2 regions of the Candidatus Corynebacterium faecigallinarum genome follow, and region 1 is predicted to be linked to the other one. Evidence: predicted binding sites of a transcription regulator. Region 1 holds the regulator's gene; the other holds the start of a gene.
What was found. The regulator LexA, encoded in region 1, represses DNA repair genes until DNA is damaged. The targets are predictions, from matches to a motif close to CGAACANNTGTTCG.
Positions count from the first base shown of each region.

Region 2: the regulator LexA is predicted to act here: its motif matches at 2,340-2,353, upstream of ACTXPP_RS08505 (SAV_6107 family HEPN domain-containing protein).

Region 1 is NZ_JBQQOC010000001.1:184,561-188,979, forward strand. Features, by position in the region: gene hrpA (ATP-dependent RNA helicase HrpA) at 1-183, shown strand, start outside; gene nrdR (transcriptional regulator NrdR) at 176-703, opposite strand; gene lexA (transcriptional repressor LexA) at 1,586-2,377, shown strand; gene ptsP (phosphoenolpyruvate--protein phosphotransferase) at 2,397-4,103, opposite strand; gene ACTXPP_RS00845 (DeoR/GlpR family DNA-binding transcription regulator) at 4,267-4,419, shown strand, end outside.
Region 2 is NZ_JBQQOC010000013.1:44,975-49,393, forward strand. Features, by position in the region: gene rsmH (16S rRNA (cytosine(1402)-N(4))-methyltransferase RsmH) at 1-66, opposite strand, end outside; gene mraZ (division/cell wall cluster transcriptional repressor MraZ) at 294-725, opposite strand; gene ACTXPP_RS08500 (DUF3040 domain-containing protein) at 1,259-1,651, opposite strand; gene ACTXPP_RS08505 (SAV_6107 family HEPN domain-containing protein) at 1,789-2,265, opposite strand; gene ACTXPP_RS08510 (GNAT family N-acetyltransferase) at 2,405-3,004, shown strand; gene ACTXPP_RS08515 (methylenetetrahydrofolate reductase) at 3,030-3,983, opposite strand; gene ACTXPP_RS08520 (polyprenyl synthetase family protein) at 4,173-4,419, shown strand, end outside.

The DNA of each region.
Region 1 (4,419 bases):
TGCCAGGAGATGATCGAGGCGACCCGGAAGCGGCTGCCGAGCTCCCGGTCTGCGACGCCCCAGATCAAGGAGGTCGAGTGGTTGGTCGAGGAAGTCCGGGTGTCACTGTTCGCGCAGCACCTGGGGACCTCGCGTCCGGCCAGTGTGACCCGGGTGCGCAAAGCCCTCGACAAGATCAGGTGAGGTTGACGCCGTGCTCTTCGCTGGCCCGGTGGACCGGGTCTGACGGGTCTACCGGGTCGGTCGAATCGGCGGAATCCGAGGCCTTCCGTAGCATGGCGATCTCGCGCTCGAAATCTTCGGTGGATTTGAAGGACTTGTAGACCGAGGCGAAACGCAGGTAGGCCACGACGTTCAGTTTGCGCAGCGGTTCCAGGATCGCCAGGCCGATATCATCGGCGGCGACCTGCGAACCGTGTCGAGCACGGATCGACTGCTCAACGTCGTGGGCCAGCACCTTCAAGTCATCCTCTGACACACCGAGCCCCTGGCAGGCTCGACCGACACCACGGATGACTTTGTCGCGCCGGAACTCCTCGGTGACACCGTTGCGTTTGGTGACCAGCAGCACCGAACGCTCCACAGTGGTGAACCTGTTCTTGCAGTTCGTGCATTCACGGCGGCGGCGAATCGCGGACCCGGACTCCACGGTGCGGGAATCGACGACTCGTGACACATCGGAGCGGCAGGCGGGGCAGAGCACGGTGGTGCTCCCTTCGTGACAGGTTGGCGGATCGCTTCGTTGTTCACGATCCTACCGCTACCCCACCGAGCACACCCCCGGAGGTCATGAGCCCTGGGAGAGCTGACAGTGTCATGCCATAGCGGGCGTGGGAGAGGTCAGCGTGCCGAAGTATCCGTGGACACCGGGGCGACATCCACCGCCTGGCCACCGTGCGTAGCGCGGTCGCTGCTTCCTGCATCGATTCCGGCGACCGCCGCAGGATGATGGTCCACAGCTGGCTCGGGCTCCGAACCCGCGATGATCACCGGACCCGCACCAAGCAGCGCAGCGAAAGTGACGAGTGCGAGCAAACACACACCCGGCGATTCCGCCACCAGGTTCATTCGACGGCGAATCCTGGCCCATCGGCTCGCAACATCGAACGGGCGTTCCACACCGGAGGCGATCCGACGTCGACGTTCGCGGTCAGCTACGGTAGGCGTATGCACCGCACCACTGCCCCAGGTGTTCGAAAACGGGGCGGCAGAAGCTGACCGCACCGAATCCTGACCGGCCCAATCGGGGCGCCGGTACACGGGACGATCAGCGACTACAGTGTAGCGAGTGGTGTTGACTACAGCCATGACGACCTCTTTCTCCTGGACTGGCGCCGACCTTCGGACACCGTGGCAACCCCATGAGACCACCGGGGTCGGACACGAACACCGGGACACCGCCTCAATTTCGCCCGCATGTTCGAGAACCTTCGTTCGTTCGAAAATCTAGCACGCGCGTTCGAACGTGTCCAGCCTTATCGAGAATCTTTCGAACACAATGATGAAACATGTCCACCACCTGATGTATGGTCGAGCTAACGACCAGTTCAGCGGGTCGGCAACCAACGTCAGGGAGTGGGTCACAATGACAGAGAATCAGCAGATCCCGGCGGATTCCGCGGGCAGCACGCCAGCGGATTCCGCAGGCAGCACAACGGGGACACGGCGCCGGTCGGGGTCGCGTGCGACCAACGCCACCGATTCGAAGGGCCGCGAAAAGCTCTCGGAACGTCAGCGACGGATCATGGACGTGATCAAGGACGCCACCCGCTTCCGCGGTTACCCGCCGAGCATCCGGGAGATCTGCGATGCCGTCGGGCTGAACTCCACGTCCTCGGTCTCCTACCACCTGCGCGAGCTGGAGCGGAAGGGCTACCTGCGCCGCGAGGACAACAAGCCGCGGGCTGTCGACATCCGGGATTTCGAGGAAGACACCTCATCGCGTCCGGGGCCGAAGCCGGCAACGGCCCCCGCCCCCACGACTGCCCCCGAGGGCATGCCCTCGCCGTCCTTCGTCCCCGTCGTCGGTCAGATCGCCGCAGGCTCACCGATCCTCGCCGAGGAGCACGTCGAGGCGCACTTCCCGCTGCCCCAGGAACTGGTCGGCGGCGGCGAACTCTTTCTGCTGCAGGTGGTCGGCGAGTCGATGCGCGATGCCGGCATCTTCAACGGCGACTGGGTCGTGGTGCGGTCCCAGAAGGTCGCCGAGCTCGGCGAATTCGTCGCCGCCATGATCGACGGGGAGGCCACGGTCAAGGAGTTCCAGCAGGACGACAGCGGAACCTGGCTGATCCCCCACAATGAGCTCTTCGAGCCCATCCGGGGAGACAACGCCGACATCCTCGGCCGTGTCGTGGCGGTCCTCCGCAAGATCTGACCGGTTGCTCCCGGGCGGGTCAGCGTCCGATCACTGCCGCAGCCGCGATGCGGGCTTCCTCAGCCCCTTCAGCGTCCAACGCTGCGGCGGCCATCTCCCGGCAGGTCACGAAATCAACCTCGCCCAGCTGTGCGCCCACCGCCGCCAACGCCGGGGTCGCCGCCGACAACGAGGTGACGCCGAGCCCTGCGAGCACACAGGCCAGCAACGGGTCGGCGGCCGCCTCACCACAGACTCCCACCGCGGTCTTCGTCACCGCGCCTGCACGACAGGTGGTGTGCACCAGGTGGAGCACCGCCGGCTGCCAGGGATCGGTGAGATACGCCAGCGAGGACGACAACCGGTCCGCCGCCATCGTGTACTGGGTCAGGTCGTTCGTGCCGATCGACACAAAGTCCAGGTGGGACATGATCTTCTCGGCCATCATCGCCGCCGCCGGCACCTCGATCATCGCCCCGGCGGTCAATCCCCGACTGTGGCACAGCTCAGCGAACCAACGGGCCTCCTGCACTGTGGCCACCATGGGTGCCATCACCCAGGTCTGCCCCCCACGCTCCGCCCTTCCGGTGCTCTCCACCGACAGAGCGATCCCGTCAAGCTGGCGCTCCAGCAACGCCTTGTTCCCCCGGGCGATACGCAGACCACGTACTCCCAGAGCCGGGTTCTCCTCGTCCTCGGCATCCACGTACGGCACCGGCTTGTCGGAGCCGGCATCCAACGTACGGATGACCACCTTGCCCTCAGGGAACGCCGACAACACCGAGGCATAGCGCTCTGCCTGCTGCTCCACACTCGGTTCGGCGGTCTCACTGAGGAAACTCAGCTCGGTGCGGAACAACCCGATGCCCTCGGCGACCGACTCCGCAGCCTGCATGGCGGTGTCGCCGTCCTGCACATTCGCCAGCAACTGCACCCGGTGACCGTCCGAGGTCTGCGCCGGACCACTCCAGCCCCGGACCTTCTCCGCCAACGCCGCCGCCTCAGCGACCCGACGCTCGACATCCTCGGCCGGCACGCCGGTCTCAATTGTTCCGGCAGCAGCATCCACCAGCACCTCGGTCCCGTTGGTGATGTCCGCCAGCCCCTTACCGACGGCGACAACGCACGGAATGTCCAGTTGTCGGGCGATGATCGCGGTGTGGCTGGTGGCCCCACCTTTCTCCGTGATCACGGCGACGATCAACTCGGGGTCGAGGGTGGCGGTGTCCGCTGGCGCGAGGTCGTCGGCACACAGGACATGTGGGGTGGTGACCTCCGGGATTCCCGGCTCCGGTTCGCCCCGGAGTTCGGCGATCACCCGATCGCGGACGTCCTTCAGGTCGGTCACCCGCTCGGCCATCACACCCCCGGCCTTGAGGAAGAGGTCCACGAAATCATCCGTGGCCTGACGCACCGCGTACTGGTTGGTCTGCCCGGCGTTGATCGCCTTCTTGACCTTCTTCGCCCACGCGCGGTCCCGGGCGATGGCCACCGTCGCCTCGAGGACCTGGCGGGCGTGCCCCTCCACCGTCTCCGCGCGTGCGCTGAGCCGACCGGCGACGGTGTCGACCGCCGCAGTGAAAGCCTCGAACTCGGCCTCACGCTGGTCCTCGACGACCGTTGCATCCGCCTCCGGAAGCTCGGGACGCTCGGTCGCCCACGTCACCGGCGCATAGACGGTGCCGGTCACAACGGACTTCCCCGTGAGAATCCGGACGCCGGAGGTGCCTTCTGCCGTATCTGCCATGGTGTCGAATCTCCCGCCATCGATCGGTGCAAAACTGTGCTGCAGACCACGTTACCCGGTTCGCGACGAGGACCGCCGGGCCCTACCCCGGGGTTGAAACCCCACCCCCGTTGTCCTACCGGCCTACGGACCGCGGACCTCCCCTGCCCCTAGACTGAAAGCCATGTACTCAGAGGAACGTCGACGGCAGATCGCCTCGCTGACCGCCGTGAACGGTCGGGTGACTGTTGCCGAACTCGCCGAACGCTTCAACGTCACCCCCGAGACGATCCGTCGTGACCTCACTGTGCTGGACAACGACGGGGCGCTACACCGG
Region 2 (4,419 bases), on a different contig from region 1:
GAGGTCGACCATCCGGTCGCGCATCACCGGGACATGTCCGTGCTGGCCGGAGTTCCGGTCGGTCATGTCGGTCGTCCTTTCGGCTCGATGGTGGGGTCCTGCAGTTCGGGGATGAACCTCGACGCCGATCGGGACTGTGAACGGGGCCTCACCTGCACGGGTCGGGTTTGATGTCGGGGAAGTACATCAAATTCCGGTCGTCCGCGCAGATGAGGGCCGGCACACAGTCCCGCCGGCGTCGCGGGTGGCACACGGCGACACAGTCGTTGTCGGGACAGTGTCGGGGGGTGGCGTCAGAGGATTCCGGCGAGGGAGTCGTCGTCACCGTCGGCGAAGTCACCTTCGTGGTCGTCGAGGTAGCGCCGCCAGGCGGCCGCATCCCAGATCTCGATGAAGTCCACCGATCCGATGACCACGCACTCCTTGTCGAGTCCGGCGTAGTCACGGTGGGCGGCCGAGAGGGTGATCCGGCCCTGCTTGTCCAGCTCCTGCTCGTCCGCGCTCGCCGCGAGATTGCGGACATAAGCACGGGCTCGGGGGTTGGACCGTGAGGCGGCCGCGGCCTTCGCTGCCCGCACCTGGAACTCTGCCCGGGTGTGGACGGCAAGGCTGTGGTCCTGGCCGTTGACGACGACGAGTCCCTCGCCCAGCTGGTCCCGGAACTTCGCCGGCAGGGTCAGCCGACCCTTGTCGTCGAGCTTCGGGGTGAAGGTACCGAAGAACATGTCGGCTCCCTTCCCCGGCTGCCCGGTCCTCGTCAGGTGTCTGTGTTGCCGTGTGCAGTCTCTGTGAAGTTATCCCCTGGGCCCCATATCGACCCAGTGTGCCCCACAGTACCCCACTATCCTCCACCTGACTACCCACCAGGCCCGGGAAATTAAGGTTCTTTCGCGCGACTCACTGATCCGGCATCGATAAAACCGGTCATGAACTGCAGTAATAGTCGACGATATTCCGGTGGGGCACGGTGGGGAGAAAGTGGGGAAGAATCTCCTCCCAGGACCCCGGGACGCCCCAAAAGAGGCCCAATCCCCCCACACGCCCCCAGTGTCACCCGACCGCTACATCACCATCCCGTCCCAGGTCATCATGCTTTCTCCCCAGCACATGCCCAGAGTCCCCACCGGGAGACCGAATCGCCAGTGGGGCAAAGTGGGAGATGCAGGGCGACCATGGCCCACACACGCAAACAGCGGGCCACGGGATGTACCCGTGGCCCGCTGTGGGGAGTGACGATGAGTCAGTCAGTGAGGGAGGCTCACTCGAAGCGCTTCCGGAAACTGTCTTCCATCCGGTCAGCCACGCCCCCGTCGCCGCCATCCTTGCGCCCGGACTCGGTGGAGTTCTTCCGCGAGGAGGACGACGTGGACGAACCGGAGCGGAACGCCAGCAGTCCCCCGCCGAACATGATGAAGAAGCCGACGGCGGCCATCGCGACAAACCACAGGCTGTTCTGCGACAGTGCGATTCCGGCAATGAGGACGCACAGGCCGAGCAACAGGACAGCCACGGAACGGATTCCCACGGTCACCCCTCCGCCCCCCTGGCCGCCGCCGGAGCCCGAGGCCTGCTTGGCAAGGCTCGGGTCCTCGGCGATCAGCGCCTGCTCGATCTCCTGCAGCATGCGCCGTTCCTGTTCTGAAAGGGCCACGGTCGTCCTCCCCTGAAATATCGGGTGTCTGAAGTTGACGGCTCATCCGTCAAGGTGTGTCATCAGTGTCAACGCACAGTCTCGCGAAAAAGTTCCCGTACTGCCCACAAGCCTACCCCAGTGCGTTACGCACTACCTCATGCCACCTCCGGGAGGTATCCGACCGCCCCGCGCACCTCATCGAGAAACTCGCAGGCATCCTGGTAAACCTCGGTCACCACCTCCCGGGTGAGCCCGGCCTCGAGACCCATCTCAACCCGGGCGACGAAGCGGGCATGACGCTCGAAGACATCGCACCAGTCACCGAAGTCATCGGAGAGCACCCGCACCCGCGACCACGCACTACCGGCCGGCAGTCGGCGACGCTTCTTGCGCGCGTGTTGGATGATCGCACCGGCCGCTCGCAGCGCACCACGGTATGCCCAGGTCAGCTCCCCGTCGAGCTCCGGCTCCCAGCGACTACGCTCCAGCAGTCGCTCAGCCTCGATCACGAAAGTCTCCGGCAGCGCCGCCCCTCCCCGATGCGCCCGCGTCAGCCTGGCCACCCGTGCCGACGACACCCCGACACCGATGCCCGCAGCACCGGTTCCTGCCCCAGTGTTCGTGTCGTTCATGGTCTGCTCCTTTTCTCGGATACCGGAGACGATACGACCCCCGCCAGACAGGAGAATCCCCCGATTCACTATGTCGAACACATGTTCTAGATACTGGTGTATGCTTCCTCATGCACCACTCGTTTGGCAGGATGGACACGTGCCCGACGAACTCACCATCTCCGTGCTCGTCCTCTCCGCAACCGACTTCCGGACGCGGGTGGACGAGCTCGTCGACATCCACCTGGATGCCATGGGCTACCCGCGCAGCGCCCACCTCCAGCGGCGCATGCTGTGGACCAGCTGCTCCCAGCGCCCCGGTTTCGCCTGCGCCGTGGCCCTGGAACACCCCGCCGGCACCACCGCCAACCCGTCCGACCGGTCCCAGACCGCCCTCGGTGTCGCCTTCGGCTACCCCGGCGACGACACGACCTGGTGGTACCGGGAGGTCCACCGCGGTCTCCGGAGCAGTGGCCTCTCCCCCGACGACGCCTCCCGCACCCTGAGCAACTACGACGAAGTCTCCGAGGTCCACGTGCGTCCCGGGCACCAGGGACACAGGGTGGGACGCCGTCTCCTGGTCTGCCTGCTGGACCAGCTGTCCAGCAGCCAGGCCCTGTTGTCGACCCCCGAGGTCCCCGACGAGGACAATGCCGCGTGGACGCTCTACCGGGCGACCGGCTTCCACGACGTCCTGCGGAACTTCCGGTTCGGGACCGACCCCCGCCCCTTCGGGGTGCTGGCCTTGGACCGCAGTTGAGGGGCCCCGACCCGTTGCACCCCGACTAGCGCACCATGTCGTGACCGAACTCCGGCCCCCATGCCGGAGCCATCCCCAGGTTGTGCAGCACCTCCTGGGTCGCACGAACGTTGTTCATGGTCATGAAGTGCAGGTCCGGTGCGCCTTCGGCGATGAGCCGCTCGGCCATCGCCGTGGTCACCTCGATACCGACCTCACGGATGGCCGACGCATTCTTCTTCTCGTCACCGTCCGCCACCCTGGTGAACAGCTCCTGCAGGTTCGACGGCAGCGACGCCCCCGACAGCTCCAGCTGACGGCGCACCGACCGCAACGACGTGATCGGCATCAGCCCGGGAATGACCGGTTTCGCACCGTGCTCCGGATCCGCCTTGGCGAGCCGGTCACGAAGTCGGAGGTAGTGGTCGACGTCGAAGAACATCTGGGTGATCGAGTAACTCGCCCCGGCGCGCAGCTTGTCCAGGGTGTAGCGCGTGTCCGCCTCCAGGTCCGGTGCCCGGTAGTGACCCTCCGGGAAGGAGGCCACGCCGTAGTCGAAATCGGCGCATTCCGGCATGGAGCGCGCCAGTTCGATGAGGTCAACTGCGTAGTTCAGGCCTCCCTCGACCGGGCTCCAGTCGCCCATCGGGTCGCCCGGAGGATCGCCACGCAGCGCCAGCAGGTTCGTCAGCCCCAGTGCGGCGAACTCACGCAGGATTCCACGGAGCTCCTCCTCGGTGTGGTCCACCAGGGTGAGGTGGAGCAGCGTGGTCAACGGCTTGACCGCCAAGCGGGCGGCGACACGTTCGGTACGCTCCCGGCTGGACCCGCCGGCCCCGTACGTCACCGAGACGAAGCTGGCACCCAGGTCGTGGAATGCCTCCGCCGCCGACCACAGCCGTGCCTCGGCGTCGTCGTCGCGTGGGGGCATGAACTCGACGGAGAACGGCACGCGCCCGGGCGTCCCGAATGTCAGGGTGTCCGCCACCGCGACCTGCATGCTCGGCGCGGCAGGCTGCGGGGTGTCTCGGTGCGAGCTCCAGTAGTCTTCAGTGGCCATGGCACCCAATCCTAGGGGAATGCCCCGCCACCGCTGAGCACCTGCCCGTCGGACAACACACGACCCCCTACTATGGAGGGATACCGCGAGGTACCGACCCCCACCGCCGACATGAAAGGCACGTGCTTCATGGCCGACTCCCCCCTACCGCCGACCTGGTCCTTCGACAGTCCGCTGACCGAGGTTCCCGGTGCCGTCGATACCCGGCTCACGGCGTTCCTGACCCGGCAGGCTGCCGACTACGACGGTATCGATCCGGTGGTGGCACACGGCATCGCCGACCTGGCCGGGTTCATGCAGGGCGGCAAGAGGGTACGTCCCCTCTTCGCCTGGGCAGGGGTCCGGGCGGTACTGGAGTCCGGCGCCCCGGCGACCG